Regions from separate parts of the Sphaerisporangium sp. NPDC005289 genome, predicted to be linked through region 3. Evidence: riboswitches for the same ligand, from Rfam matches in the RefSeq annotation. Region 3 holds a riboswitch; each other region holds the start of a gene.
What was found. A riboswitch is a leader RNA that binds a small molecule or an ion and turns the genes downstream of it on or off. The one in region 3 is predicted to bind cobalamin.
Positions count from the first base shown of each region.

Region 1: linked by a shared signal. The riboswitch ahead of ABZT47_RS15105 (cobaltochelatase subunit CobN) and the one ahead of ABZT47_RS29390 (ribonucleoside-diphosphate reductase subunit alpha) in region 3 are both predicted to bind cobalamin.
Region 2: linked by a shared signal. The riboswitch ahead of ABZT47_RS14985 (CbtB domain-containing protein) and the one ahead of ABZT47_RS29390 (ribonucleoside-diphosphate reductase subunit alpha) in region 3 are both predicted to bind cobalamin.

Region 1 covers NZ_JBEXGS010000007.1:227,353-236,692, forward strand. The annotation lists gene ABZT47_RS15070 (hypothetical protein) at 25-210, shown strand; gene ABZT47_RS15075 (hypothetical protein) at 241-411, shown strand; gene ABZT47_RS15080 (hypothetical protein) at 436-618, shown strand; gene ABZT47_RS15085 (hypothetical protein) at 670-849, shown strand; gene ABZT47_RS15090 (hypothetical protein) at 891-1,067, shown strand; gene ABZT47_RS15095 (cobalt-precorrin-5B (C(1))-methyltransferase) at 1,199-2,527, shown strand; gene cobG (precorrin-3B synthase) at 2,547-4,112, opposite strand; cobalamin riboswitch at 4,199-4,324, shown strand; gene ABZT47_RS15105 (cobaltochelatase subunit CobN) at 4,380-8,417, shown strand; gene ABZT47_RS15110 (glycoside hydrolase family 15 protein) at 8,515-9,340, shown strand, end outside.
Region 2 covers NZ_JBEXGS010000007.1:196,628-205,967, reverse strand. The annotation lists gene cobO (cob(I)yrinic acid a,c-diamide adenosyltransferase) at 1-352, opposite strand, end outside; gene ABZT47_RS14995 (VWA domain-containing protein) at 445-2,823, opposite strand; gene ABZT47_RS14990 (CbtA family protein) at 2,895-3,698, opposite strand; gene ABZT47_RS14985 (CbtB domain-containing protein) at 3,718-3,939, opposite strand; cobalamin riboswitch at 3,973-4,120, opposite strand; gene ABZT47_RS14980 (histidine phosphatase family protein) at 4,269-5,033, shown strand; gene paaE (1,2-phenylacetyl-CoA epoxidase subunit PaaE) at 5,114-6,214, opposite strand; gene paaD (1,2-phenylacetyl-CoA epoxidase subunit PaaD) at 6,216-6,752, opposite strand; gene paaC (1,2-phenylacetyl-CoA epoxidase subunit PaaC) at 6,746-7,618, opposite strand; gene paaB (1,2-phenylacetyl-CoA epoxidase subunit PaaB) at 7,839-8,120, opposite strand; gene paaA (1,2-phenylacetyl-CoA epoxidase subunit PaaA) at 8,117-9,106, opposite strand; gene paaZ (phenylacetic acid degradation bifunctional protein PaaZ) at 9,215-9,340, opposite strand, start outside.
Region 3 covers NZ_JBEXGS010000020.1:90,234-99,573, forward strand. The annotation lists gene ABZT47_RS29380 (mechanosensitive ion channel domain-containing protein) at 1-804, opposite strand, end outside; gene ABZT47_RS29385 (ribonucleotide-diphosphate reductase subunit beta) at 1,005-2,000, opposite strand; gene ABZT47_RS29390 (ribonucleoside-diphosphate reductase subunit alpha) at 2,000-4,303, opposite strand; cobalamin riboswitch at 4,423-4,630, opposite strand; gene ABZT47_RS29395 (tripartite tricarboxylate transporter substrate-binding protein) at 4,753-5,715, opposite strand; gene ABZT47_RS29400 (hypothetical protein) at 5,963-7,276, shown strand; gene ABZT47_RS29405 (polyprenyl synthetase family protein) at 7,283-8,434, shown strand; gene ABZT47_RS29410 (response regulator transcription factor) at 8,596-9,264, opposite strand; gene ABZT47_RS29415 (histidine kinase) at 9,261-9,340, opposite strand, start outside.

The sequences.
Region 1 (9,340 bases), on a different contig from region 3:
AAATCTGAACGAAGGAGTCACACCATGTCCGACAACGAGCTGATCCGTCAGTGGAAGAACCCGCAGGCCCGCGTCGCCGGCCTCGTCCACCCCGCCGGGGAGATCGCCCTGGACGACACCCGCGTGGTCGGCGGCCGGCCGCCGAGGACCGAGTACGCCTTCTCCCTCGGCTGCTGCCCCACCGACGCATTCTGCGCCGGCGGCTTCTGATCGCCACGACGTAGCCGAAGGAGTCATGAGATGTCCGGCAACGAGCTGATCCGTCAGTGGAAGAACCCGCAGGCCCGTACCGGCGACCTGGTCCACCCCGCGGGTGAGATCAGCCTGGACGAGCTGGTCGGCGGCATGCCGCCCGCGACGGAGGCGATCGCCTCCTGGGGCTGCTGCCCCACCGGCGTCTACTGCGGCTGATCCGAGTACCGAAGGAGTCGCGCGATGTCGTCCGACGACGAACTGATCCGTCAGTGGAAGGACCCCCGGGTCCGCACCAGGGGGATCGCGCACCCGGCCGGTGAGATCGACGTCGACGAGGGCCTCGCGCACGTCGTCGGCGGCATGCCGCAGGAGACCTGGCCGCCGGTGATCTCCCACAAATGCTGCACCGTGGACCTCTGCTAGCAGGCCCACACCCCGTTCATCCCCACCGATTCATCGACAAGGAGTTCCCTCATGTCCGACAACGAGCTGATCCGTCAGTGGAAGAACCCGCAGGACCGCGTCGCAGGCCTCGACCACCCGGCCGGTGAGATCGCCCTGCAGGAGGAGGTGGTCGGCGGGATGCCTCCGCAGACCGAGTTCTTCATCAGCATCGGCTGCTGCGCCACCCGCACTCTCTCCTGCCCGGTGTAGGCGTCACCGCATCTCGGCCTCGTCATCGAAGGAGTCATGAAATGTCCGACAACGAGCTGATCCGTCAGTGGAAGAACCCGCAGGCCCGCGTCGCCGGTCTCGATCACCCGGCCGGCGAGATCACGCTGGACGAGCGGATCGTCGGCGGCCGGGAACCCGCCACCGAGGGCGCGTTCACCTGGGGCTGCTGCAAGCCGACCTGGGGCTTCTGCATCTGACCCAGCCCTGTGCCGATCCCGCCCGGTCCGCTCACCGGGCGGGATCCGGCATGTGCCCTGGCGAACCGGGAGAAGCCGGCCCGGCTGGCCCTGCGCGGCGGGCCCGTTCGCGGGATGTGCATTCTTGACCCATGAGCACTGGGCTGCGGTACGGGTGGACGACCGGCGCGTGCGCGACGGCGGCGGTCACCGCCGCCTACACCGCACTGCTCACCGGGACGTTCCCCGACCCGGTGGAGATCGTCCTGCCCCGAGGGCAGCGCCCGTCGTTCGCGCTGGCCACCGAGGAACTCATCCCCGCTCACGTGACACCCCCGCAGGACGGACATCCCCCGCAGCACGGCGAGGCGGCCAGACGGGGCGGGACCGCCGCCCCTGGGGAGACGGCGGAGCGACGTGGGACCGCCGGCCTTGAGGAGGCGACGGGGCAACATGGGCCCGCCGCCCCTGGGGAGGCGACGGGGCGACGTGGGACCGCCGGCCTTGGAGAGACGGCGGGGCGACAGGGGACGGCGGAGCCTCGACGGACCGCGGGGGGGCTGGATGCCCGGCCGTATCGGGAGGCCAGGGCCGGGGTGGTCAAGGACGCGGGGGACGACCCGGACGTCACGCACGGCGCGCTGATCCGCGCCGCCGTGCGGCGAGGCGCCCCCGGAACCGGGGTCACCTTCCGCGCGGGGCCGGGCGTCGGCACCGTGACCAAGCCGGGCCTTCCGCTGGAGGTGGGCGAGCCCGCCATCAACCCGGTGCCCCGCGAGATGATGCGCGCCCACGTGGCGCGCGTCGCCGCCGCGCACGGAGTCGCTGGCGACGTGGTCGTCGAGATCTCCGTGGACGGCGGCGAGGAGCTTGCGCGCCGCACCTGGAACCCCCGGCTCGGCATCCTCGGTGGCCTGTCCATCCTCGGCACCACGGGCGTCGTGGTGCCCTACTCGTGCTCGGCGTGGATCGACAGCATCCGGCGCGGCGTGGACGTCGCCCGCGCCGCAGGGCACCGCCACGTGGCGGCGTGCACCGGCAGCACCTCCGAGCGGGTCGCCGCCGAGCTGTACGGGCTGCCGGAGGACGCGCTGCTCGACATGGGCGACTTCGCGGGCGCCGTCCTGAAGTACCTGCGCCGCCACCCCGTCCCCCGGCTCACCGTGGCCGGGGGCGTCGGCAAACTGTCCAAGCTCGCCGACGGGCATCTCGACCTGCACTCGGGCCGCTCGCAGGTCAGCACCGAGGCGCTGGCGGCGATGGTGCTCGGCGCGGGCGGCGACGAGGCGCTGGCGGCCCGGGTGCGGGACGCCAACACCGCCCTCCAGGCCCTCACCCTCTGCCGGGAGGCGGGGGTGCCCCTCGGCGACCTGATCGCCGCCCGCGCCCGCGCCACCGCCCTGGACGTCCTGCGCGGCGCCCCGGTGGAGGTCGACGTCATCGTCATCGACAGAGCCGGCACCATCGTCGGCCGCACCTAGGCGTCACCTCTGTCACGTGCTATCGATGGTCGCCGGTGCGTGCTCCGGCGACCGCGGTGGCCGTGGCCGGGAGGGTGGTGTGGTGTTCGGCCGTGCCTGGGGACTCGACGTGGTAGCCGTCGGGGGTGGCGGTCACCAGTACGGCCGGGCCGGCGGGGCGTCCGCAGTGGCGCTCGCATCCCGCCCAGTGCACGGGGAGCGGCCGGTGTCCGGTCAGGGCCGGTCCGGTGGCGGGGTGCGGGTGCGAGGTGGCCTGGGTCGCGTCGGACCGGACGTCGGCGAGCGATTTGGCGCAGCCCGGCAGGCCCGTGCAGGCCGTGACTCCGGCCCATGGGGATGCCGCGTCGGTCACCAGCCCGGCGGCCGCCAGGCGGGATGTCCACGCCGCGGCCTCGGCAGGCGCGATGCCGGGGATCACGAGGGTGCGCCACGGGGTCAGCCGGACCTCCGCGCTTCCCGCGTCGGCCGCCTCGGCCACCGCGTGCGCCTGGGCGGCGGTGAGCCGGCCCAGCGCGGCCAGGACGACCAGCGCCACCCGCCCGTCCGCCATGGCGACGATCCCGGGAGATTTCCCGGTGTCCGTACGCCCGGCCGTATCCGTCGTCGCGGCGTCCGGGCCGGTGCGGATGGCGGAGAAGACCTGGGGAGTGCCGGTGGTGAGCCGGGCGGTGATCGCGGCGGGGCCGTCGGTGAGTTCGGCGACGCGCCATGCGCCGGTGCCCTGGGCGGTCCGCTCGGCCAGGAACGCCTCGGCGGCGGCCACCATCACGGGCACCGCGTCGGCAAGGGGGAACCGCAGCCCGGTGTCCTGCCCGGCGAGTAGCAGCACGCATCCGGCGATGCCCGCCCCGTGCCCCGGGTCCCGGGCCTCTATGGACCCGCCCGGACCGGGTTCGTTCCCGGCCCCTGTGTAGCCGGCGACGGGGGAGGGCCGGGTGGGAAGGAGGGTGAGGTCGGCGTGGAGGGGGAGCAGGTCGTGGCGGCCGTCGTCGAGGGCGAAAAGGAAACGGCCCGGCAGCTCCGCGAGGGCGGGCCGGGCGAGCACGGCGTCGTCCAGCGCGCGGACGAGGGGGATGACGTCGGCGAGGCCGCGCCCGTCGAGGCCGGACAGCGGGCCGGCGACGATGTTGCGCACCCGCTCGTGGGTGGCCGAGGGCAGCAGCCCGGCGGCGGCCATCCGGTCCGCGAACGCCTGGCCGTCCGCCTCGCCGAGCCCGCGCACCTGCACGTTCGCACGGGAGGTCAGTTCGATCACGCCCGATCCCCACGTGGTGGCGGCGTCCGCGATGACGCGCAGCCGGTCGGGGGTGAGCAGGCCGCCCGGCGTCCGGAGGCGGGCGACCGCGCCGTCCGCCGCCGTGTGGGTCTGCAGGGCCCCGGGGCATGCGTCCGGCCGCGACCGGGCCGGGGAGCCGGCGCCGCCGATCGACCGGGACGGGGAAGCGGCGCCGCCGTCCGGGCGGGCAGGGGGGACGGCGCTGTCGGTCGGGCGGGCCGGGGAACCGGCGCCGCCGGGAGGGACTTGGCCAGGCGGGCGGGTTGTTTCGTTCGCGCTCGCGGGGGTGGAGAAGTCGGCGGCGGCCACGGTGAGGATGGTAACCCCGGCTGATCGCAATAACGACATCTCGCAATAAGTCGGACGACATGATCTGATGGAGGGCGACGGTACTGGAGGAAGCCGGTGTGAGTCCGGCGCGGTCCCGCCACTGTCACCGGGGAGTCAACCCCACCAAGGCCACGGCCCGGCAACGGGCGGGAAGGCCGGGGTGATGCGTCGATCCGGAAGCCAGGAGACTCCAGGCCGCCGTGTGGACCCACGACCCGGGGCGCGGACCCCGAGTGAGGATGTGCCGTGCGCCATCTCCCCCTGCTCCTGCTGTCGACCTCCGACACCGACCTGCTCAGCGCCCGCGCGTGCGGCCTGCCGTACCGGCTCGGCAACCCCGCCCGGCTCACCGCCGCCGGCCTCCCCGAGCTGCTGGACGGCGTGGAACTGGTCGTCGTCCGCCTGCTCGGCGGGCGGCGGGTCTGGCAGGAGGGCCTGGACGCCCTGCTCGCCGGCCCCCGCCCGGTGGTGGTGCTCGGCGGCGAGCAGGCCCCCGACGCCGAGCTGATGGAGCTGTCCACCGTCCCCGGAGGAGTGTGCGCCGAGGCGCACGCCTACCTGGCGCACGGCGGTCCGGCGAACCTGGCCGAGCTGCACCGCTTCCTGTGCGACACCGTGCTGCTCACCGGCCACGGCTTCGCCCCGCCCGAGGCCACCCCCGCCTGGGGCGTCCTGGAACGCCCGGAGCCCGAACCTCCGGCGGGGCAGGACGCAGGCACGGGCGGGGAGGTGACCGCCGATCCTCCCGTCGAGGGGAGGCGGGAGGCGGCCGGTATCCCGGCCACGAACGGGGACCAGAGCGCCCCGGTCACGATCGCGGACGGACGGACCGGCGCGCGGCCGGTGGTGGGGGTGTTGTACTACCGCGCCCACCACGTCGCGGGGAACACCGGGTTCGTGCACGCGCTGTGCGACGCCATCGAGGACGCCGGAGGCCGCCCGCTGCCCGTCTACTGCGCCTCGCTGCGCACGGCGGAGCCGGAACTGCTCCAAGTGCTCGGCGAGGTGGACGCGCTGGTCGTCACCGTGCTCGCCGCCGGAGGGACGCGCCCGGCGACCGCCTCGGCCGGCGGGGACGACGAGGCGTGGGACGTGGGCGCGCTGGCCGGGCTCGACGTGCCGATCCTGCAGGGCCTGTGCCTGACGAGCGGCCGGCGGGCGTGGGAGGAGAGCGACGAGGGCCTTTCCCCGCTGGACGCGGCCTCCCAGGTGGCCATCCCCGAGTTCGACGGCCGGATCATCACCGTCCCGTTCTCCTTCAAGGAGGTCGACCAGGACGGGCTGACGGTCTACGTCGCCGACCCCGAGCGCGCCGCCCGCGTCGCCGGGATCGCCGTGCGGCACGCCGTCCTGCGGCACGTACCCCGCGAGGAGCGGCGGATCGTCGTGATGCTGTCGGCCTACCCGACCAAGCACGCCCGGGTCGGCAACGCGGTCGGCCTGGACACCCCGGCCAGCGTCGTCCGTCTCCTGGCCGCTCTGCGCGCGGACGGGTACGACATCGGCCCCGACGGCGAGGACGGGCTTCCCGGCGTGGCCGACCTGGACGGTGACGCGCTGATCCACGCGCTGATCGCCGCCGGCGGCCAGGACCAGGACTGGCTCACCGAGGAGCAGCTCGCCGGCAACCCGGTGCGGATCTCCGCCGCCCGCTACCGTGCCTGGTACGCGACCCTCCCGGGGGACCTGCGCGCCCGCGTCGAGCGGCACTGGGGCCCGCCGCCCGGCGAGCTGTTCGTCGACCGCTCCCGCGACCCAGGCGGGGAGATCGTGCTGGCGGCGCTGCGCGCGGGCAACGTCGTGGTGATGGTCCAGCCGCCGCGCGGGTTCGGCGAGAACCCGATCGCGATCTACCACGACCCGGACCTGCCGCCGAGCCACCACTACCTGGCCGCCTACCGCTGGCTGCGGGACGAGGAGGGTTTCGGCGCGCACGCCGTCGTGCACGTCGGCAAGCACGGCAACCTGGAGTGGCTGCCCGGCAAGTCGGCCGGGATGTCGGCCTCCTGCGGCCCGGACGCCGCGCTCGGCGACCTGCCGCTGATCTACCCGTTCCTGGTGAACGACCCCGGGGAGGGCACCCAGGCCAAGCGCCGCGCCCACGCCACCCTGGTGGACCACCTGGTGCCGCCGATGGCGCGGGCCGACACCTACGGCGACATGGCCCGGCTGGAGCAGTTGCTGGACGAGCACGCCTCGATCGCCGCCATGGACCCGGCCAAGCTGCCCGCGATCCGCGCGCAGATCTGGACGCTCATCCAGGCCGCCCGGCTGGACCACGACCTCGGCGTCGCCGACCGGCCGCACGACGCCGAGTTCGACGACTTCCTGCTGCACGTGGACGGCTGGCTGTGCGAGGTCAAGGACGTGCAGATCCGCGACGGCCTGCACGTGCTGGGCCAGGCACCCAGGGGACGGGCCCGGGTGGACCTGGTGCTGGCGATGCTGCGCGCCCGGCAGATGTGGGCGGGCGACCAGGCGCTGCCGGGCCTGCGCGAGGCGCTTGGCCTGGCCGAGGACGGCACCGCCGGGCGCACGGACACCGACGAGGCCGAGGAGATCGCCGCCGCGCTCGTCGAAGGCATGGAGGCCCGCGACTGGGACCCGGCCGCCGTCCCGGAGGTCTGCGCCGCCGTCTTCGCCGCCCGCCCGGCGCCCGCGACGACCGTCGGCACAGCGGACGGGGCGGCCGACGTCCCCCAGGACTCCCGAGCCGAACCGCCGGCGCTGCCGGAGGACGCCGGACGACCGGAGGCGGGGAAGCCCGAGGCCGAGGCGGCGATGGCCGAGGGGGCGGAGGCCGAGGAGGCGGAGACCGGGAAGCCGGAGGCCGAGGAGGCGGAGGCCGGGAAGGCCGCGGTCAGAGGGCCGGAGGCCGGACGACCGGCGGCCGGAGGAGCGGAGGCCAGGCAGGTGGCGGTGCCGCCGATGGTGGCGTCGATCCTGGGGTTCGCGGCCACGGAGATCGTGCCGCGGCTGGACAGGACGGGGGACGAGATCGGCGCCGTCCTGCACGCCCTGGACGGCGGGTACGTCCCGGCCGGGCCGAGCGGCTCGCCGCTGCGCGGGCTGGTCAACGTGCTGCCGACCGGCCGGAACTTCTACTCGGTGGACCCCAAGGCGGTGCCGAGCCGCCTGGCCTGGGAGACCGGCCAGGCGATGGCCGCCTCGCTGCTCGCCCGCTACCGGGCCGACACCGGCGACTGGCCCCGCTCGGTGGGCCTGTCGATCTGGGGCACCAGCGCCATGCGGACGGCCGGGGACGACGTGGCCGAGGTGCTCGCCCTGCTGGGCGTCCGCCCGGTGTGGGACGAGGCGTCCCGCCGGGTCACCGGGCTCGCGCCGATCGCTCCCGACGAGCTGGGACGGCCCCGCGTGGACGTCACCGTCCGCATCAGCGGCTTCTTCCGCGACGCCTTCCCGCACGTCGTGGTCATGCTGGACGACGCGGTGCGACTGGTCGCCGCGCTGGAGGAGCCCGAGGAGGTGAACTACGTCCGGGCGCACGCCCAGGCCGACCTCGCCGCGCACGGGGACGAGCGGCGGGCCACCATGCGCGTGTTCGGCTCGCGGCCGGGCGCCTACGGGGCGGGGCTGCTGCCGCTGATCGACAGCCGCGACTGGCGCGACGACGCCGACCTCGCGGAGGTGTACGCGGTGTGGGGCGGCTTCGCCTACGGCAGGGACCTGGACGGCACGCCCGCCCGGGCCGACATGGAGGCCGCCTACCGGCGCATCGCCGTGGCCGCCAAGAACGTCGACACCCGCGAGCACGACATCGCCGACTCCGACGACTACTTCCAGTACCACGGCGGCATGGTCGCCACCGTGCGGGCCCTGACCGGCCGCGCCCCCGCGGCCTACATCGGCGACAGCACGCGGCCTGACGCGGTGCGCACCCGCAGCCTGGCGGAGGAGACGGCGCGCGTCTTCCGCGCCCGGGTGGTGAACCCGCGCTGGGTGGAGGCCATGCGGCGCCACGGCTACAAGGGCGCGTTCGAGCTGGCCGCGACCGTGGACTACCTGTTCGGCTACGACGCGACGACCGGCGTGGTGGCCGACTGGATGTACGACACGCTGGCCGCGACGTACGTGCTGGACCCGGAGAACCGCCGTTTCCTCGCCGAGTCCAACCCGTGGGCGCTGCACGGCATGGCCGAACGCCTGCTGGAGGCCGCGAGCCGCGGCATGTGGGCCCGCCCCGACCCCGCGGTGCTGAACGCCCTGCAGGAGATCTACCTGAAGGTGGAGGGCGACATCGAGGCCGGCGCGGAGGACGGCTGATCGCTCGCCTCGCCCCGATGCGGGTATGGGCCTAGAAGCGAGGCCACCGGGGAGGGCCAGAAGCGAGGCCACCGGGGAGGGGCGGTGTGAGGCGACCATGACGAGGACACCCATCGCCGGATACGCGCTGCTGTCGGACCGGCACTCGGCCGCGCTGGTCGGCACGGGCGGATCGGTGGACTGGCTGTGCCTGCCCCGGTTCGACAGCCCGTCGCTGTTCGCGGCGATGCTCGACGACCGGGCGGGGTCGTGGTCGATCCGCCCGGCCGGCCCGTACGCGGTGACGCGCCGTTACCTGCCGCAGACCATGGTGCTGGAGACGACGTTCGAGACCGCCACCGGCGTCCTGGTGCTCACCGACGCGCTCCTGGTCGGCGAGGACCCCGACGTCCACCGGCTCGGCGCCGACGCCCCGCACGTGCTGGCACGGTGCGCCACGTGCGCGCGCGGGTCGGTCGAGCTGGAGGTCCGCTGCGTGCCGAGGCCGGAGTACGGGCTGGTCATGCCGCTGCTGACGGCCGTGCCCGGCGGCGTGCGCGCCCGGGGCGGGCCCGACCAGGTCGCGCTGTCCACGCCGATCTCGCACTCGGTCATGGCCGAGGAGGCTGCCGGCGCGGCGACGCTGGAGGAGGGCACGACGCTGCGCTTCGCCCTGCACTGGAGCATGGCGTCGGAGCCGCCGCCCGACCTGTGGGACGACCAGCGCATCGCCGCGGGCATGGAGACCACCGTTGCCCGCTGGCGGGAGTGGTCGCGGGCCCACCAGGCCTACGAGGGGCCGTACCGCGAACTGGTCGCGCACTCCGGCAGGGTGCTGTACGCGCTGTCCTACCAGCCCACCGGCGCGGTGGTGGCGGCGCCCACCACCTCGCTGCCGGAGGCGCCCGGCGGGGAGCGCAACTGGGACTACCGCTACTCGTGGG
Region 2 (9,340 bases), on a different contig from region 3:
GTTTGATCTGCTCCCAACCCTCGCGGGCGTCGGCGGCGTGGTCCTCCTCGGCGCCGGGCTTTCTGACCCAGGACCAGCCGTCGCCCATCTTGTGCCACGCCACCGTGCCGCCCTCGCCGGAGGCGCCGAGCACCGTCAGGGCGCGCTCCTCCCCGACGCGCCACTTGGCGGACTTGACGAACTGGAACACGCCGATCGGCCAGCCCTGGTTCCATGCCCGCAGTGCCAGCCCGAAGGCGGCCGTGGACTTCCCCTTGCCGGGGCCGGTGTGGAGGAGCACGAGCGGCCGGGCGCGGCGCTGCCGCGTGGTCAGGCCGTCGTCCGGCACGCGCTCCGGCTTCCCCTGAGGCACCTCATGCCACCTTTCCGGCCGTCGCGGCCACGGTCGTCGCGGCCACGGAGCGGGTGTTCTCCGCCCGCCCGCCGCTTGCCCGGCGCCGCATGTCAGGCGGCCCTGCGTCGTTCACGGACCAGATCCCGCAGCCCTCCGGCCGCCAGGTCCTCCAGCCGTACGGCCTCGCCGCCGAGCAGCCCCGCGAGGCGCACGGCGAGCCCGAGCCGCACCGGGCCGGTCTCGCAGTCCACCACCACGGCGGCGACGCCCTTGAGCAGCGCCGCGGACCGCCGCACGTCGGCGTCCGTGCCGCTGGTGGCCCGGCCGTCGGTGACGATCACCAGCAGCGGCCGGCGCGAGGGGTCGCGCAGTCGTTCGGCGCGCACCACTCCGGCGGCCCGGCGCAGCCCTGCGCCGAGCGGGGTGCGTCCCCCGGTCGGCAGATCGCGCAGGCGGGCCGCCCCGGCCTCCACCGACGAGGTCGGGGGCAGCACGAGCTCGGCTCCGGCGCCGCGGAAGGTGACCAGGCCGACCTTGTCGCGGCGCTGGTAGGCGTCCAGCAGCAGGCTGAGCACGGCTCCCTTGACCGCGCCCATACGGCGGCGGGCGGCCATCGAGCCGCTCGCGTCCACGACGAACAGCACGAGATTGCCCTCGCGGCCCTCGCGCACCACCTCGCGCAGGTCGGCGGGCCGCACGACCAGACCCGGCCCGGTCCTGCCGCGTTCCCGCTGGTAGGGCGCCGCGGCGCGGAGGGTCGCCGTCAGGTGCGGCGTGCCGAGCCGGCCGGACGGCGCGCGCGATCCGGTGACGCGTCCGTGCGATGTGCGGGCGCGGGACCGGCGTCCGGGAGCGCCTGTGCCGAGGCCCGGCACGGTCAGCGCCCGTACCCGGTACGGCTCACCCGCCGGCGTCGTCCGCTGCTCTCCGGTCGCACCGCGTCCGGACCGCCCAGGCGCTTCCTGCCCGTCCGGGTGCTCGGAGGCGGACCCCGTACCGGCCATTCCGGTACTGACGTCCTGCCGCCCCGAGTCATCGAGGTCGGAGGCGGTCTCCCGGTCGAACCCCGATCCCTGGTCGGGACGGGACGCGTGGTCGGCGCCGTAGCCGTCCTGGCGGGGATCGGCACGGTGAGCCGGTCCGGCGCCGGGATCCGGGCCGTAGTCGCCGTCCGGACGGGCGGCGGGATCCGGGCCGGAGCCGCCATCCGGGCCGGCGCCGGGATCGGGGTCGAGGTCCGGGTCGGAGTCGGGATCGAACGCGGAGCCCGGGTCGGGATCGCGGTCCGGGTCCGGGTCCGGATTCGGGTCGGGGTCCGCGTCGGCGGCCGCCGCGCGGCGGAGCAGGTCGTCGAGTTCGGCCTCGTCCAGGCCGGGAGCGTCGAACGGGTCGCGCCGGCGGCGGTGCGGCAGGGCGAGCCGCGCGGCCTGCCGGATGTCCTGCTCGGTGACCCGGGTGTCCCCCCGCCAGGCCGCGTGCGCCACGGCGGCGTGGGCGGTGATCAGGTCGGCGCGCATCCCGTCCACTTCCAGGCCGGCGCAGACGGTGGCGATCCTCCGCAGAGCGGCATCGGTGAGCGTGACCCGCCCCAGGCGGTCGCGGGCCTCGGCGACGCGCGCGGCGAGCGCCCGCTCCGCCTCCCGCCATCGTGCGGCGAAGCCCTCGGGGTCCTCCTCGTACGCCAGCCGCCGGCGCACCACCTCGGCCCGCTCGGCCGGGTCCCGGGAGGCCACGACCTCAACGGTCAGTCCGAACCGGTCGAGAAGCTGGGGACGCAGTTCCCCCTCCTCCGGGTTCATCGTGCCGACGAGGATGAACCGGGCCGCGTGCCGGACCGACACGGTGTCGCGCTCGACGTAGCAGGTGCCGAGCGCCGCGGCGTCCAGCAGCAGGTCCACGAGGTGGTCGTGCAGCAGGTTGACCTCGTCGACGTACAGGACGCCCCGGTGCGCCGTCGCGAGCAGGCCCGGGTCGAATGCCTTCACCCCTTCGGTCAGCGCGCGTTCGAGGTCCAGCGATCCGACGAGCCGGTCCTCGGAGGCGCCGACCGGCAGCTCCGCGAGCCGGGCGGCCCGCACGAGCGCGCCCGGCCCTTCGACGTCCGGCGTCCCTTCGTCGTCGCGCCGCCCGTTGTCGCGCGGCCCTTCGTCGTCGTGCCCCCCGTCGTCGCGCGGCCCTTCGGTGTCATGCACTCCTTCTGTGTCGTGCGGCCGGTCGGTGTCGTGCGGCCCGTCGGGGCAGCCGGGGTCAGGCGCGGCCGGGTCGCAGGAGAAGCGGCATCCCGCGACGACCGCGACCGGGGGCAGCAGCGCCGCCAGGGCCCGCACGATCGTGGACTTGGCCGTCCCCTTCTCCCCGCGGATGAGCACGCCGCCCGTGCGCGGGGACACCGCGTTGAGGATCAGGGCCAGCTTGAGGTCCTCGTGCCCCACGACCGCGGTGAACGGGTAGTGGAGGAGTCCCTCGGCCGTCATGGGCCGGTCCGGCATGTGTCGGTGTCCTTTCGGCGGCGCGCCCCAGCGGGCCGCCGGCTCGGGTCGGCGCTTGTCGTTCTCGTCGACTACAGCGCGGGCGCGCGACGCGGAGCGAGCACCCGGTCGGCGAGCAGGCCGAACGCGAGCCCGAGGCCGCTCCACAGGACGGCCTGGATGCCGACGGACGCCAGCCGGAACCTCCACAGCAACACGGCGGGGAAGTCAGCGGGCACCTCCTCGACCCCGGGCATCAGCAGTCCGGCGGCGGTGACCGCGACCAGGAAGGCGACCACGGCCAGCACCGTCGCGTCGCCGTTCCCGAAGCGAGGGGCCAGCCTCCGGCCCAGCGACACCGCCGCGACCGCGAGGAGCACGGCGATCAGGACGAACACGAAGTACAGCGCGGTACGTCGCCCGATGGTGGCGGGATCGCCGACGGCCGGCGGGTTCGCCGGGTACTTCAGGAACGGGACCAGCTCGACCGCGACGAACCCGGCCGCGGCCAGCAGACCGGCCGTGACCCTGGGCGTGAACGCCCCGAGCCGTCCGTAGGCGAAGGCGAACACGAGCGCGAAGACGCCTCCGACGGCCAGGCCGTAGACGCCGACCGCCGTGGCCAGGCCCACGGTCGACTGGACGGCCCGGCTGAACGGTTCTCCGTGGTCGGTGTCCCCGGCCGCATCGGCGTGCGCGTGCGGAGCGAGGTCCGGCGCGGGGAGGGCTCCGGCGGCCGGCGCGAGCGCGTGGCCGGCCTGACCCGCGTGGGCGTGCCCCTCCAGGGCGACCGCGGCCCCCACCTGGGGCTCGCCGAAGATCCAGGCGAACACCAGGGCGAGGGCGGCGGCGACGAGGCCCGCGAGCATGCCGCGGACCAGCAGGTTCTTCACCATGCCGTTGCCGGTTCCCGTGTCAGTGGCAGGGGAAGCCGAGCAGGTGACGACCGTCGTGCACGAACTCGTGGACGGTGTTGCCGGAGATCAGGGAGGTGGCCCCCTGCTCCGCGCCGACGAAGTACAGCAGGGCGAGGGCGAGCACTCCGGCGAAGACGGCCCACGGCAGCAACTCCCGGAGGGGAATGCGAACGGGGATGCTCAGCGGAGCGGACGGGGAATGCGAAACGGCCTGAGCCATTTGTCGTGCCTCCTCGGGATCACGCGTCCCATGCGGGGTGGCGGTGACGACGGAGGGTCTGACTCCCGGCCCGAAGGGACCGGTCACAGTGGCGCGGCCGTGCCAGAGTCTCGCTGGCTTCCCCACACCGTCAACAATGTCGGTTGGACGCTACGCGTGAACCATGGTCCCGTCAATGGGGCGAAGAGTGACAATCGCCCCTCTTATGCCACAGAGAGGATGCAGTGTCATCCCGACTTATCCTGATTTGTCATGGTTTCACGGACTCGCTCCAGCGAGCCGCGTTCCCTCTCGACGACGAGGAACTCAACGCCCGCGGACGACAGGAAGTGACCCGCGCCGTCCCCCTCCTCACCCAGACCGGCACCCTCCCCAACCCGAGCGACGCCGCCGGGATCGCCCCAGGTACGACCCCCGGGACCGTCCCGGGCACGACCGCCGGAGCCGCCCCGGGCACAGCCATCGAGGTCACCTCTGATACGGCCTCAGGGGCGACCACCGAGAGGCTTTCGGGCGCGACCACCGAGAGCAGTTCGGGCACGACCACCGAGGCCGTCCCGGGCACGACCGCTCCCCTGCGCGGCCCTGCGGCACGCCGGCGGGACGTCGTGCTGTGCGGCCCGGCGGTGCGGTGCCGGCAGACGGCGGCCGGGCTCGGCCTGACCGCCGTGGTCGACCACGGGCTGCGCGACCGTGACGCCGGCCGGTGGGCGGGGCGGACGCTGGCCGAGATCCAGGCCCGGGAGCCCGAGGAACTGGTGGCCTGGCTGACCGACCCCGCCGCCGCCCCGCACGACGGGGAATCGGTGCTCGCCCTGATCGAGCGGGTCACCGCCTGGCTGCGCACGGCGCACGGCGAGGGCGGTGGCGCTGGCGGTGATGGCGGTGGCGGTGATGGCGGTGGCGGTGGCGGTGATGGCGGCGGCGGGAGGATCATCGCGGTCACCCATCCGGACGTGATCAGGGCCGCCCTCGTGCACGTGCTCGGCGCGCCCCCGGAGACGTTCTGGCGCATCGACGCCGAGCCGCTCACCAGCGTCCGCCTCACCTCCCACGCCGGCCGCTGGCGCCTCCGCCTCCCCCGCCCGGCCTGACAGACCGCACCGCCCCACCTCCCGAACGGCCGCCTCAGCCCACCCCGCGATCCGTGGAAATCCCCAGGCGCCGCGCGGACTCAAGCGTCGAAGTCGACGGTGACGTCGGGGGACAGCGGGATGGACTGGCAGGTCAGCACGTAGCCTGCCGCCACCTCGGCGGGTTCGAGGGCGAAGTTACGGCGCATCTCCACCGTCCCGTCGGTCACCTTGGCGCGGCAGGTGCCGCACACGCCTCCCTTGCAGGCGAACGGCAGGTCGGGCCGGACGCGCTGCGCCCCCTCCAGCACGGTGAGGCCCGGCGGCAGCGGCATGGACGTGGCCCGGCCGCCCAGGACGACCGTCACCTTGGCGACCGCCTCCTCGGGGACCCCCGCGACCCGGCGGGCCGGCGGTGGCGGCGGCTCGTCCACGTAGAACAGCTCGTGGTGGACGCGCTCCGGAGCGACGCCCAGCTCGGCGAGCACCGCCTTGGCGTCCTTGACCAGCCCGTACGGGCCGCAGAGCCACCAGTGGGCGACGGCCGGCACGTCGGTCAGGGCGGGGAGCAGCAGGCGGAGCTTCGGACGGTCCAGGCGGCCGGTGAACAGCTCGGGCTCTCTGGGCTCCCTGGACAGGACGTGCACGACCTGGACGCGGGCGGGCGCGGAGTCCTTCAGATCGGCCAGTTCCTCCCCGAACATCACCGTTCGCGTCGTGCGGTTCCCGTAGAACAGCGTCACCGACGACCCAGGCACCGTGAGCACGGACGACGCGATCGACAGCACGGGGGTGATCCCGGAACCGGCGGCGACGAACACGTGGTCCGCCGGGCGGGACAGGTCGGCGGTGAAGCCCCCGGTGGGCGGCAGCACCTCCACCTGTTCCCCCGGCCTCAGGCGGCGCACCAGCCGGGTGGAGAACAGCCCGTCGGGGATCTCCCTGACCCCTATGCGCAGCGGGCCGCCCGCCGGCGCGCAGATGGAGTACGAACGCCGCTCCTCGCGTCCGTCCACGAACGCGCGCAGCGTGAGGGACTGGCCGGGGAGGAAGGCGAACTCCTCCGCCAGTTCGCCGGGCACGTCGAAGGTGATCGCGGCGGCGTCCTCGCACAAGCGATCCACCCGTGCCACCCGCAAAGCGGCGAACCGCCCCCTGCGCCGCCGCCGCCCGCCGTCTCCGGCCGCTCCGCTGCCGGGCATGTCACAGCTCCTTGACGTGCTCGAAGGGCTCCCGGCACGTGCGGCACCGCCACAGGTCCTTGCAGGCGGTGGACCCGAACCGGGACACCTCCTCGGTGTCGCCGGACCCGCAGCGCGGGCAGCCGACGCGCCGCCGGACCGGGCCGAGGGTCAGCGGCACCGGCCCGCTCCGCCGCGCAGGGGCCTGGCCGGGCGGCGCGACGCCCGCGTCGGCGAGCCTGCGCCTGCCCTCCTCGGTGATCCAGTCGGTGGTCCAGGCCGGGGTGAGGACGGTGCGCACCTCGACATCGGCGTATCCGGCGGCGCGCAGAGCGGCGGACAGGTCGGCCCTGATGGCCGCCATCGCCGGGCAGCCGCTGTAGGTGGGGGTGACGGTGACGACGACGCTTCCGTCACCGGTCTCATCGACGCCGCGCAGGATGCCGAGGTCGTCCAGAGTGAGCATGGGCAGCTCCGGGTCCAGAACGGCCCGCGCGACCTCCCACGCGCTCGGCGCTCCCCGTCCCGGCGCCCCTGACCTGGCTCGCGGGCTCACCATGTCGCCCCCTGGTGGGCGCGGGCGACGCTCTGCAGTTCGTCGAGCAGGCGGGTCAGGGCCGGAGTGTGATCTCCGTCGCGCCCCCGCCCGAGCCCGGAACCTGCGACCGTGGTGGAGGGCCGGGTGAGGGTGGCGGCCGTGAGGACCTGGCCGATGACGTCGTCGAACTCCTCGCGGAGGGTGGCGGGGTCGACGCCGGCGCCCGCCCGCGCGAGCCGCGCCTCGACCTCGTGCGGGACGAACAGCTCCGCCACATCCGGCCACACGGCCGCGAGCCCCTCGGTGACGCGCTCGCGGGAGTACGGCGTGCCGTCGCCGAGCCTGACCACCCAGCCGGCGGCGTAGTCGCGGTGGTAGGCGACCTCCTTCACGCCCTTGGCGGCGACCGCGGCCAGCACCGGGTCGCGAGAGCTCGCGAGCCGGTCGAGCAACGCCAGCCGCCAGGTCGCGAAGACCAGCAGGCGGGCCATCTCCTGCCCGAAGTCGCCGTTCTCCGCCTCGGCGAGCCGGACGTTGCGGAACTCCTCCGGGCCGCGCAGGAAGGCCAGCGCGTCCTCGTCGCGTCCGGAGCCGTCGGCGGCGCCCGCGCGGGACAGCAGCAGGCGGGCCTGCCCGAGGAGGTCCAGCGCGATGTTGGCCAGCGCCACCTCCTCCTCCAGCTCGGGGGCGTGCGTGCACCACTCCTGGAGCCGGTGCGACATGACCAGCGCGTCGTCGCCGAGCATCAGGCAGTAGGCCGACAGGTCGCCGGCGTCCACACCGCCGGGCAGCCGGGTGTCCACACCGGCCAGCGGGTCGGCGAACCCGGTCCCGTACGCCCAGCGGGGGTCGTCCGCGTCGTTGATCGCCTCATAGGCGTCGGCCAGGGACGGCTCGCGAGGATCGCCCGGAAACGGCTCGTGAACGCCGGCCGACGACGGAGCGCGGACGTCCGCCGACGACGGGACGCGCACATCGGACACGGACGGGACGCGCACATCGGACGCGGACGGGACGCGGACGTCGGGCGCGGAGGGTTCACGAGGGTCCGGCGTGGCGGATCCACGAGGGTCCGGCGTGGCGGAGGCTTCGGAGGACATCGTGGCCTCACATGTGCGGGACGTCGTCGGGCAGGGTGTAGAAGGTCGGATGCCGGTAGACCTTGTCGCCGCTCGGCGCGAAGAACGGGTCCTTCTCGTCGGGGCTGGTGGCGGCGATGTGGTCGGACCGGACGACCCAGATGCTCACGCCCTCGTTGCGGCGGGTGTAGAGGTCGCGGGCGTGGCGCAGCGCCGTCTCGTCGTCGGCGGCGTGCAGCGAGCCGACGTGGACGTGGTTGAGCCCTCGCTTGCTGCGCACGAACACCTCGTACAGCGGCCAGTCGCTCATGCCCTCGCCTCCGCCCCCGCGGCCGTCCCGGCGTCCGCGCTCGTCGTCCCGGCGTCCGGGGCGGTGCGGCGTGCGGTCTTGCGGGCGTGGGCGACGGCGGCCTCGCGGACCCAGGCGCCGTCCTCGTGCGCGGAGCGGCGTACGGCGACGCGCCGCGCGTTGCAGGGCCCGTCGCCGCTGATCACCCGCTTGAGCTCCGACCAGTCGACCGGACCGAAGTCGTGGTGGCCCCGCTCGGGGTTCCAGCGCAGCTCGGGGTCGGGCAGGGTGACGCCGAGCACCTCGGCCTGGGGCACGGTCATGTCGACGAACCTCTGGCGCAGCTCGTCGTTGGTGTGCCGCTTGATCTTCCAGGCCATGGACCGCGCGGTGTTGGGCGAGGCGTCGTCCGGCGGCCCGAACATCATCAGGGACGGCCACCACCACCGGTCCACCGCGTCCTGCACCATGTCGCGCTGGGCGGGGGTGCCCTTCATCATGGTGAGCAGCAGCTCGTATCCCTGCCTCTGGTGGAAGGACTCCTCCTTGCAGATGCGGATCATGGCCCGCGCGTAGGGGCCGTACGAGCTGCGGCACAGCGGCACCTGGTTGCAGATGGCCGCGCCGTCGACCAGCCAGCCGATCACCCCGACGTCGGCGTAGCCCAGCGTCGGGTAGTTGAAGATCGAGGAGTACTTCTGCCGCCCCTCGATGAGCATCGCGGTCAGCTCGGAGCGGTCGGCGCCGAGCGTCTCGGCGGCGGAGTAAAGGTAGAGCCCGTGCCCGGCCTCGTCCTGCACCTTGGCGAGCAGGATGGCCTTGCGCCGCAGCGTCGGCGCGCGGGTGATCCACTCGCCCTCGGGCTGCATGCCGATGATCTCCGAGTGGGCGTGCTGGGCGATCTGCCGGATCATGGTCGCGCGGTAGCCGTCGGGCATCCAGTCGCGCGGCTCGACGCGGCGGTCCTGCTCGATCGTCCGGTCGAAATGCCGTTGGAGGTCAGCCATCTACCGCCACCCCTTTACCGAACATTCGGTCAGTTATCAGTCTCGCTCAGCGATCCGTCACGCGCAAGGCCGCACCTCGGGGCGGGCATGCCCGGCACCGGCAGGCGATCAGCCATCGCGCCGGGCGACCAGCGTGAGCACGTCGTACTTGGCCACCGACGAGCCGTCCTGCTTGGTCACGTCGGCGTCCCAGCGCACCTCGCCGTGCCCGGCGCCCTCGCGCGGGTCGATCTG
Region 3 (9,340 bases):
CTCGGCCCGCAGCTCGTCGACGGGCACCGTCCAGTCGACGTAGAACATGACGTGCCCGACGACGCGGCTCTCGTAGCGGGTCCAGTTCTCGAACGGCGTGGAGGTGAAGTAGGACACCGGCAGGATCAGCCGGCGCTCGTCCCACAGCCGCACGACGACGTAGGTCAGGGTCAGCTCCTCGATACGACCCCACTCTCCGTCCACGACCACGGCGTCGTCGAGCCTGATGGCGTCGCTGAAGGCGAGCTGCAGCCCGGCGATCAGGTTGCTGAGCGTGGACTGGGCGGCGATGCCGGCCACCACGCCGGCGATGCCCGCCGAGGCCAGCAGGCCGGCGCCGAGCGCGCGGACGGCGGGGAAGCTGAACAGCATCGCCCCGGCGGAGACGACGATGATGACCGCGGCCGCCACCCGGCGGACCAGGGTGATCTGCGTGCGGATGCGGCGGGCCCTGCGGTTGCCGATGCCCTCGACGCCGTTGAGCCTGGCCAGCACCACGTCGGTCACCGCGTAGGCGGCCTGGATGACCAGCCAGGCCACGCAGGCGATCAGCAGGACGGTGACGGTCTGCTGCACCGCGAACTCGAACGACCTGCCGGACATCCCCGGCGCGTAGACCGTGTTGAAGGCGACCACGGCGGCGGTGGCGAAGCCCGGCCACGTGCACCGCTCGACGACCGGCCCGGCCAAGGAGAAGCGGCCGTTGACCCTGCGCGACCGCAGCACGCGGCGCAGCAGCTCGACGGCGACGAGCGCCGCCAGGACGACGACGACCAGGACGATCCAGTTCACTGCCGATGACACGGGCGGCATCCCCTTCTCCGGTTTCCCCACTGTCGCACCGGCCGGGCGCCGGCGGACCGGTCCGGCGCCCTCGGCTTTCACCAGGGCCCGGACCGGCTCCGGCGATCCTTAACCAGACTTTGATCCGAAAACCACCCGTAACGGGGTGATAAACCTCACACGAGGTCCCGCCGCACGGTGACACGGCGCTCCGGGAGCGGTCAGAACACCTCGTCCAGGCTCACGGTGCCCTCCACCGCCACCTGGTAGGCCGACACCCTGCGCTCGAAGAAGTTGGCCAGCTCCTGCACGTCCTGGAACTCCATGAACGCGAACGGATTGGCCGTCCCGTACCGCTCCGGCAGGCCGAGCCGCGCCAGCCGGCGGTCGGCGACGTACTCCAGGTACTCGCGCATCCGCTCGGCGCTCATCCCCGCCAGGCCATCGCCGCACAGGTCGCGGGCGAAGGCCAGCTCGGCGGCCACCGCCTCCTCGATCATCCGGGTCACCTGGGCGCCGAGCTCGTCGTCGAACAGGTCCGGCTCCTCCGCGCGCACCGTGTCGACCACCGAGAAGGCGAACTCCATGTGCATGGACTCGTCGCGGAACACCCAGTTGGTCCCGGTGGCCAGCCCGCCGAGCAGGCCCCGCGAGCGCAGCCAGTACACGTAGGCGAAGGCGCCGTAGAAGAACAGCCCCTCGATGCAGGCGGCGAAGCAGATGAGGTTGAGCAGGAACGCCCGCCGGTCCCCCCGGGTCGACAGGCGCTGGAGCGCGTTGATCGAGTCGATCCAGCGGAAGCAGAACTCGGCCTTGTCGCGGATGGAGGGGATGTGCTCGACGGCGGCGAACGCCTTGGCCCGCTCGTCGTGGTCGGGCAGGTAGGTGTCCAGCAGCGTCAGGTAGAACTGGACGTGCACGGCCTCCTCGAACAGCTGCCGCGACAGGTAGAGCCGGGCCTCGGGCGCGTTGAGGTGCTGGTACAGGTTGAGCACCAGGTTGTTGGCCACGATCGAGTCGCCGGTGGCGAAGAACGCCACCAGCCGGTTGATCAGATGACGCTCGCCCGCGCTCAGTTCGGCCAGGTCGGCCAGGTCGGACTGCAGGTCCACCTCCTCGACCGTCCAGGTGTTGCGGATGGCGGTCCGGTAGCGCTCGTAGAACTCGGGGTAGCGCATCGGGCGCAGGGTCAGGTCCATGCCGGGGTCGAGCAGCATCACTGGCAGGCCTCGCAGATCTCGGGGTTCTCAAGGGAGCAGGCGACGGCGTCCTGGTCGAGCGCCTGAACGGGCCCGGACGCGGGTAGGGAAGCGGGTGGGAACGCCGGCGCGCCGGGGCGCGGGGCCGCGGCGGGCGCCTGGGCGGCGACGGTGGCCTGCGCGATCCGGGTGGCCGGGCGCGAGCGCAGGTAGTAGGTCGTCTTCAGCCCGGCCCGCCAGGCGTAGGCGTACATCGAGGAGAGCTTGCCGATGGTGGGAGCGGCCATGAACAGGTTCAGCGACTGCGACTGGTCGATGTACGGCTGGCGCGCGGCGGCGAGGTCGATCAGCGCCTTCTGCGGCAGCTCCCAGGCCGTGCGGTACAGCCGCCTGAGGTCCTCGGGGATCTGCGCGATCTCCTGCACCGACCCGTCGGCGCGCTTGACGGCGTCCCTCATCTCGGGCGTCCACAGCCCACGCTGCCGCAGGTCGCGCACCAGATAGCGGTTGACCTGCAGGAACTCGCCCGACAGCGTCTCGCGTTTGAACACGTTGGACACCTGCGGCTCGACGCACTCGTAGCAGCCCGCGATCGAGGCGATCGTCGCCGTGGGCGCCACGGCCAGCAGCAGCGAGTTGCGCAGGCCCGTCTCGGCGATCCTCGCGCGCAGCGCCTCCCACTCCTGCGGGTGGGCCGGGGTCGCCTGCGGGAAGTGATCCAGGTGCAGCACTCCACCGGCGGCGCGGGTGTCGGCGTAGGAGGGGTGCGCGCCGTGCGCGGCGGCCAGGGCGGCCGAGGCGCCGTAGGCTGCCAGGGCCATCTCCTCGGCGATCCGCGTGGACAGCGCCAGCGCCTCGGGCGAGTCGAACGGCAGGCGGGCCGCGAAGAACACATCGGCCAGGCCCATCACGCCGAGGCCGATCGGGCGCCAGCGGCGGTTGGCCGCCTCCGCCTCGGGCGTCGGGTAGAACCCCCGGTCGATGGACCTGTCCAGGAAGCGCACCGCCGTCGCCACCGTCGCCCGCAGCCGCGCCCAGTCGACCTCGCCGTCCACCAGGTGGGCGGCCAGGTTGACCGAGCCGAGGTTGCACACGGCGGTCTCGGCGTCGCTGGTGACCTCCAGGATCTCGGTGCACAGGTTGGACAGGTGGATGACGTTCTGCGGGCGCGCGGTCTGGTTGGAGGCCCGGTTGGCGGCGTCCTTGAAGGTCATCCAGCCGTTGCCCGTCTGGGCGAGCGTGCGCATCATGCGGCCGTACAGCGTGCGGGCCGGCAGCTGACGGACGTGCCGGCCGGCGGCCTCGGCCGCCCGGTAGGCGCGGTCGAACTCCTCGCCCCACAGGTCGACCAGCTCGGGGACGTCCTTGGGGTCGAACAGCGACCAGGTGCCGTCGGCCTCGACGCGGCGCATGAACTCGTCGGGGATCCAGTTGGCCAGGTTGAGGTTGTGGGTGCGGCGGGCGTCCTCGCCGGTGTTGTCGCGCAGTTCGAGGAACTCCTCGACGTCGGCGTGCCACGGCTCCAGGTAGACGCAGGCCGCGCCCTTGCGCCGGCCGCCCTGGTTGACCGCCGCGACGCTGGCGTCCAGCGTCCGCAGCCACGGCACGATGCCGTTGGAGTGCCCGTTCGTGCCCCGGATCAGCGAGCCGCGCGACCGGACGCGGGTCCAGGAGATGCCGATGCCGCCGGCGTACTTCGACAGCCGCGCCACCTGTCCGTACCGCTCGTAGATGGCCTCCAGCTCGTCGCGCGGGGAGTCGAGCAGGAAGCACGACGACAGCTGCGGGCGCCGGGCGCCGGAGTTGAACAGCGTCGGCGAGCTGGGCAGGTACGACAGCGTCGAGATCAGCCGGTACAGCTCGCCCGCCTCGGCGACGCCGTCGGCCAGGCCGCACGCCACGCGCAGGAAGAAGTGCTGCGGCGCCTCCAGGACGCCGCGGGTGACCGGGTGGCGCAGCAGGTAGCGGTCGTAGACGGTGCGCAGCCCGAAGTACTCGAACCGGGCGTCCCCCTCGGGGTCGACGAGGGCGTCCAGCTCGGCGGCGTTGTCCCGCACGAACTTCGCGAGGGCGTCCTGCACCAGGCCGGCCTCGTGCGTGGCGGCGACCGACTGCGAGAACGACCGCACGCCGTGCGCGGCGGTCTCCTCGGCGATCTCCTCGGCCAGCAGGCGCGCCGCGACCCGGGAGTTGGCCGGGTCGGCGATGACCCGCGCGGCCGCCTCCTCGATGGCCAGGCGCCGGTCCGCCGCCCGCCGCCCACCTCCGCCACCGTCGTCCTCCCGCGAGTGGGACGGCGGCAAATCGCGTGTCACGGTCACGTGCTCTCTCCTCGTGCGCTCGAATCCCCGTACGAGGGCACGCGGCGGCGCACGTCCGGTGAGCGGCACCCTGCGGGCACGCCGGACGACCCCGTCACGCGGCCCACCCTCGAGGCCTGGACGACTCCAGCGTCACCGGCAGGTTTTCGGGCTCGCGGGCGCCTGGCACATGCCTACCGGCCGTCGCTTCCCAGGCCGCCGACTATCGCGGCCCAGTGCTCATATGACGGCTTTCGTTCCCGCTCACCGCTGCGGGGCAGCCCCGGAATCTCACCGGGTTCCCTCTCACGTCGCCCCGGGGGGCGAACCAGCGACGATCAGGATCCTACATCTAGTGGCCCCGAGCGCAAGCACCCCCACAGGTTGTGTACGCGACCCCACTCAAGCGGGCGCGGGCGATGCCCCGGCCGCCTCGGCACGGCCCCGCTCCTTTGGTGCGATGCGGCGCCTCAGACGCGCAGGCCGAGTTCGCCGAGGGCGCGGCCGAGGCGGGCGGACTCGACACGGAGCCACTGCCGGAAGTCCTCACCCTCCAGGTACAGCGGCGTCCAGCCGCTGCGGGCGCACAACTCCCTCCAGCGCGGGGAGCCGGCCAGGTCGCGGCACATTCCGGTCAGCGCGGCCCGGTCGCCCTCGGGCAGGCCGCCCGGCCCTATCAGCCCACGCCAGTTGGCGCAGTTCACGTGCGTGTCGCACTCCAGCAGCGTCGGCGCCTCCACGCCGGGGATGCGGTCGGGCGAGGAGACGGCGAGCGCGCGCAGCCCACCGGCTCGCAGGGCCGCGCGCACGCCGTTGTGGCCGGCCAGGACCGCCCCCACCTCCCCCTTGGCCAGCGCGGCGACCGCCTCGCCGCTGGTGGGGTAGGCGACGTAGCGCAGCAGGCGCGCGTCCACGCCGAGGCTCTGCGCCAGCATGCCGAACAGCACGTGGTCCACCCCGCCCTCGGCGCGGCCGCCCAGCGCGAGCCTGCCCGGGTCGCGGCGCATGAGGTCGGCGAACGCGCCGAAGGTGGCCAGATGGGAGCCGTCCAGCACCACCAGGGCCTCCCACTCGCCGCACAGCCGGGCCAGCGGCGTGGTGCCCGCGAACGCGGTCGCCTGCCGCGCCGCGCCGACCGTGCCGACCAGCTCGGGGTCGGCCAGCAGCACCTGCCTCGGGTGCGGCGCGCGCCCGAACTCCGTCAGCGCCGTGTACTGCGGCCTGTTCACCACCCGCAGCTCTCGCACCAGGGTGTCGCGTTCCGCCACCGTCTTGAGCGCCCGCGCGACGCGATCGGCTTCACCGCCGGACGGGCCGGGTACCACGACCGGCAAGGTCACCGACCCGAGCTTGCGAGAACCGGAGGGGTCCGCGCATCCCGCCGCCAGCGCCACGAGCCCGGCACCGAGCGCGAGCACCTGCCGACGACGCATACTTCACGCCCTTTCCCCCGTTATTGAACTAAATGCCCATTTCCGGCTCCGCACACACGCCCGCCTCGCCCGGCGGGCCGTCCGCCGCGAACCCCCTCTGGACGCCGCGCCGGCGCCCGGATCGTCACGATCCCCCATACGGGGGACGAGGTTCCCGTCCCGGGGGGAGTCGGCGGGCCGGCGGCCCGATGGAACGTGGGAACGCGCGAGTCCGCGCACCCCACCCACGTCCCCCAAGGGAGCGACCGTGTCCCCCGCACCGACCACCCCGCCCAGCACCCCCGCGGACCCGCCGAGAACCCCACCCGGCCCCGCGCACACGTCCACGACGCCGTTCGGCGCCTTGCCCCGCCACGCGTCCGCGCCGAAGGACACCGCAGGCGCCCCGTCCAGGCGCACGGACGCCTCCGAGGAGGCGACGGACGTCCGGTCCCGCCACGCGACCGCATCCGGCGACAGGGCGGGCCTGCCGTCCGGCCGTGCGGGCGCGGCCCCGGGGGCGGCGCCGCGCGGCGGAGCGGTCGCGGGCGGGTGGACCGGGTACGCCGCCGCGGCGTGGGCCGCCACCTACGGCGTCGTGGCGCTGTTCTGGACGATGACGGGGACGGGGTATCCGTTCGGGGGCCCGGCCTCGGGGGGAGACGCGCCCGTCCTGCGAGGAATCCCCGCCGAGATCGCCGCACCGGTCTTCGCCGGTGTTCTGCTCGCGACCTCGGTCGCGGTGCTCGCCATGGCCGGGCGCCACGCCGTGCGCCTGCGCGGGCTGCCGCGCGCGGCGCTGCTGACCTTCGGCTACGCCGTCGCACTCTCCCTGATGGTCCTGGTCCCCGGCGCCGACCTGCTCGCCCTGACCGGATACGCCCCCATGCTGATCCTCGGCGCGCCCTTCGGCTGGCCCAAGGGCATCGACTACTCCACCGTGTTCGACTGGTCGCTGCTGAACCAGGCGTGGTCCCTGGCCGGCGGGTTCCTCGTGGGCGCCGCCGTCCTGTCCTGGCAGCGCCGCGGCCGGGGCGCCTGCGGCCGGTGCGGCCGCGACGGCGACGTGCCCGCCGCCGCCCGCGCGCGCACCGCCGCCTGGGCGCGCCGCGCCACCGCCGCCGCCGTCGTGATCCCGCTGCTCTACTCGGTCAGCCGCCTCGCCTGGCTGGCGGGCATCCCTCTCGGCATCGACCGGGCGATGCTGCGCGGCCTGCACGAGAGCGGCGGGGTGTGGGCGGGCGCGGGCCTGGCGACCTTCGCGGTCGTCGGAGCGGTCCTCACCCTCGGGCTCGTCCAGCGCTGGGGCGAGGTCTTCCCCCGCTGGATGCCCGTGATCGCCGGGCGCCGCGTCCCGGTCCTGCTCGCCGTGATACCCGCGGCCTACGTCTCCCCGGTGGTCTTCGCGGCGGGGCTGGGCATCGTCACCTCGCCCGCGATGTGGCACCTCACCGGCTACAGCACGGTCCTGATGATCACGCACGTGCTGTGGCCGCTGTGGGGAGTCGCGTTGGCGGTCGCCACCTACGGCTACCACCTGCGGCGGCGGACGGCGTGCCGCGCCTGCGGGCGGAAGGGCTGAGCGGCCGTGCCGGTGATCTCCGACGACGCGCTCGCCGCGTGGACGCGCCGGTCGCTCGCCCGCGTCGACGAGCTGCTGCGCTCCACGCTGCACAACCCGCGCGACCCGTTCCTCACCACCGTGGCCACGCACCTGCTGAACGCCGGCGGCAAGCGCCTGCGCCCGACCGTCGTCCTGCTGGCCGCGCGGTTCGGCGACCCCGCCCACCCCCACGTGGTGCGCGCCGCGGCGGCCGTGGAACTCATGCACGTGGCCTCGCTGTACCACGACGACGTCATGGACGAGGCTCCGGTCCGCCGCGGCGCGCCCAGCGTCAACGCGCGGTGGGGCAACCGCGTGGCCATCCTGGCCGGTGACTACCTGGTGGCCAAGGCGGGCGAACTCGCCGCACCGCTCGGCTCCGCCGCCCTGGAGGCGCAGGCCCGCATGCTGACCCGGCTGGTCACCGGCCAGCTCCGCGAGACGGTCGGGGCCGGTCGCGGCGACGACCCGGAGCGGTACTACATGAGCGTGATCGCCGACAAGACGGCCGCCCTGTTCGCGCTCGCGGCAGGACTCGGGGCGCGCGCGTCCGGGGCGACCGACCAGGCGGCCGGCGCGCTGGAAGCCTACGGGGAGGCGCTGGGCATCGCGTTCCAGCTCTCCGACGACCTGCTCGACCTGTCCGAGCCGACGGCGCGGGCCGGCAAGCCGTCGAACGCCGACCTGCGCCAGGGCGTGGCCACCCTGCCCCTCCTGCGCGCCCTCGCCTCCCGCCGCTCCCGCGGGCGGGACCGCGCCCTGGAGACGCGGGGAACCGGCAGGCGCACCTCCGGCAGGCCGGAAACCGGCGGGCACACCGCCGGAACACCGGGAACACGCGAGAAAGCCGACTCGGCGCTGCTGCGGCGTCAGCGGCGAGACTCGGCGCGGTTGCGGAGGATGTTCGCCTCCGGACGGATCACCGGCGGCAGGGACGTCGCGCAGGCCGCCGAGCTGCTGCGGCGCTCGCCCGGTTTCGCGCAGGCGCACGCGGAGGCCCGGCGCCACGCCGACGACGCCCGCCGGGCGCTGGAGCCGCTGCCGCCCGGCCCCGCCCGCGATGCCCTGCGCGACCTCTGCGACCACGTCGTCTCCCGCGCCACTCCCCCGGCCCCGCCTCCTGACACCGGCCCCTGACCCGGTCTCCCGGCACCCGCCTCCGGATACCGGTACGCCCGGCCGCCGGCGTCATGAGCCCCATCGGGCATGCCGGCGAGGTCACCGTCCGGCCGGATCCCTCACCGACCCTTCCGGCATGCCGGGCACCGGCCACCACGGGCCCGGCACACCCGGCGTCCTCACGGAGCCGGCGGGGCGATGAAGCCGGACTCGTAGGCGGCGATGACCGCCTGCGTGCGGTCGCGGGCCCCGAGCTTGGCCAGCACGTTGCCGACGTGGGTCTTGACCGTCTCGGCCCCGACCACCAGCCGGGCGGCGATCTCGGCGTTGGACAGGCCGGTGGCCATCAGCCGCAGCACCTCCTCCTCCCGTTCGGTGAGCCGGGCCCGCCGGAGCCGGTCGGCGGCCGGCCCGCCCGGGGCGCCGCGGCCGTGCGCGCCGGCAAGGCGCCGGATCGCCGCCGGGAACACCAGCGACTCCCCCCGCGCGACCAGCCGGACGGCCTCCACGACCTCGGCCGGGCGGGTGCGCTTGAGGACGAACCCGCTGGCCCCGGCCCGCAGGGCGTCGTACACGTGGTCGTCGTTCTCGAAGGTGGTGATGACCAGGACGCGCGGCGGGGTGCCGGACGCGGCGAGCAGCCGGCGGGTCGCCTCGATGCCGTCGATGGCGGGCATGCGCACGTCCATGAGGAGCACGTCCGGCCGGGTGCGGGCGACCATCGCCATGACCTCGGCCCCGTCGGCGGCCTCGCCCACCACCTCCAGGTCGGGCTGCGCCCCGATGATCACCCGCAGGCCGATCCGGACGAGCTCCTCGTCGTCGACGATGCCCACCCGGATGGTCACGCGCCCTCCCCCTCCTCCACCGCGCCGGCCGCCCCCTCGCCGGGACGCCTCGGCCCCCCGCCCGCCGGTCGTCGTG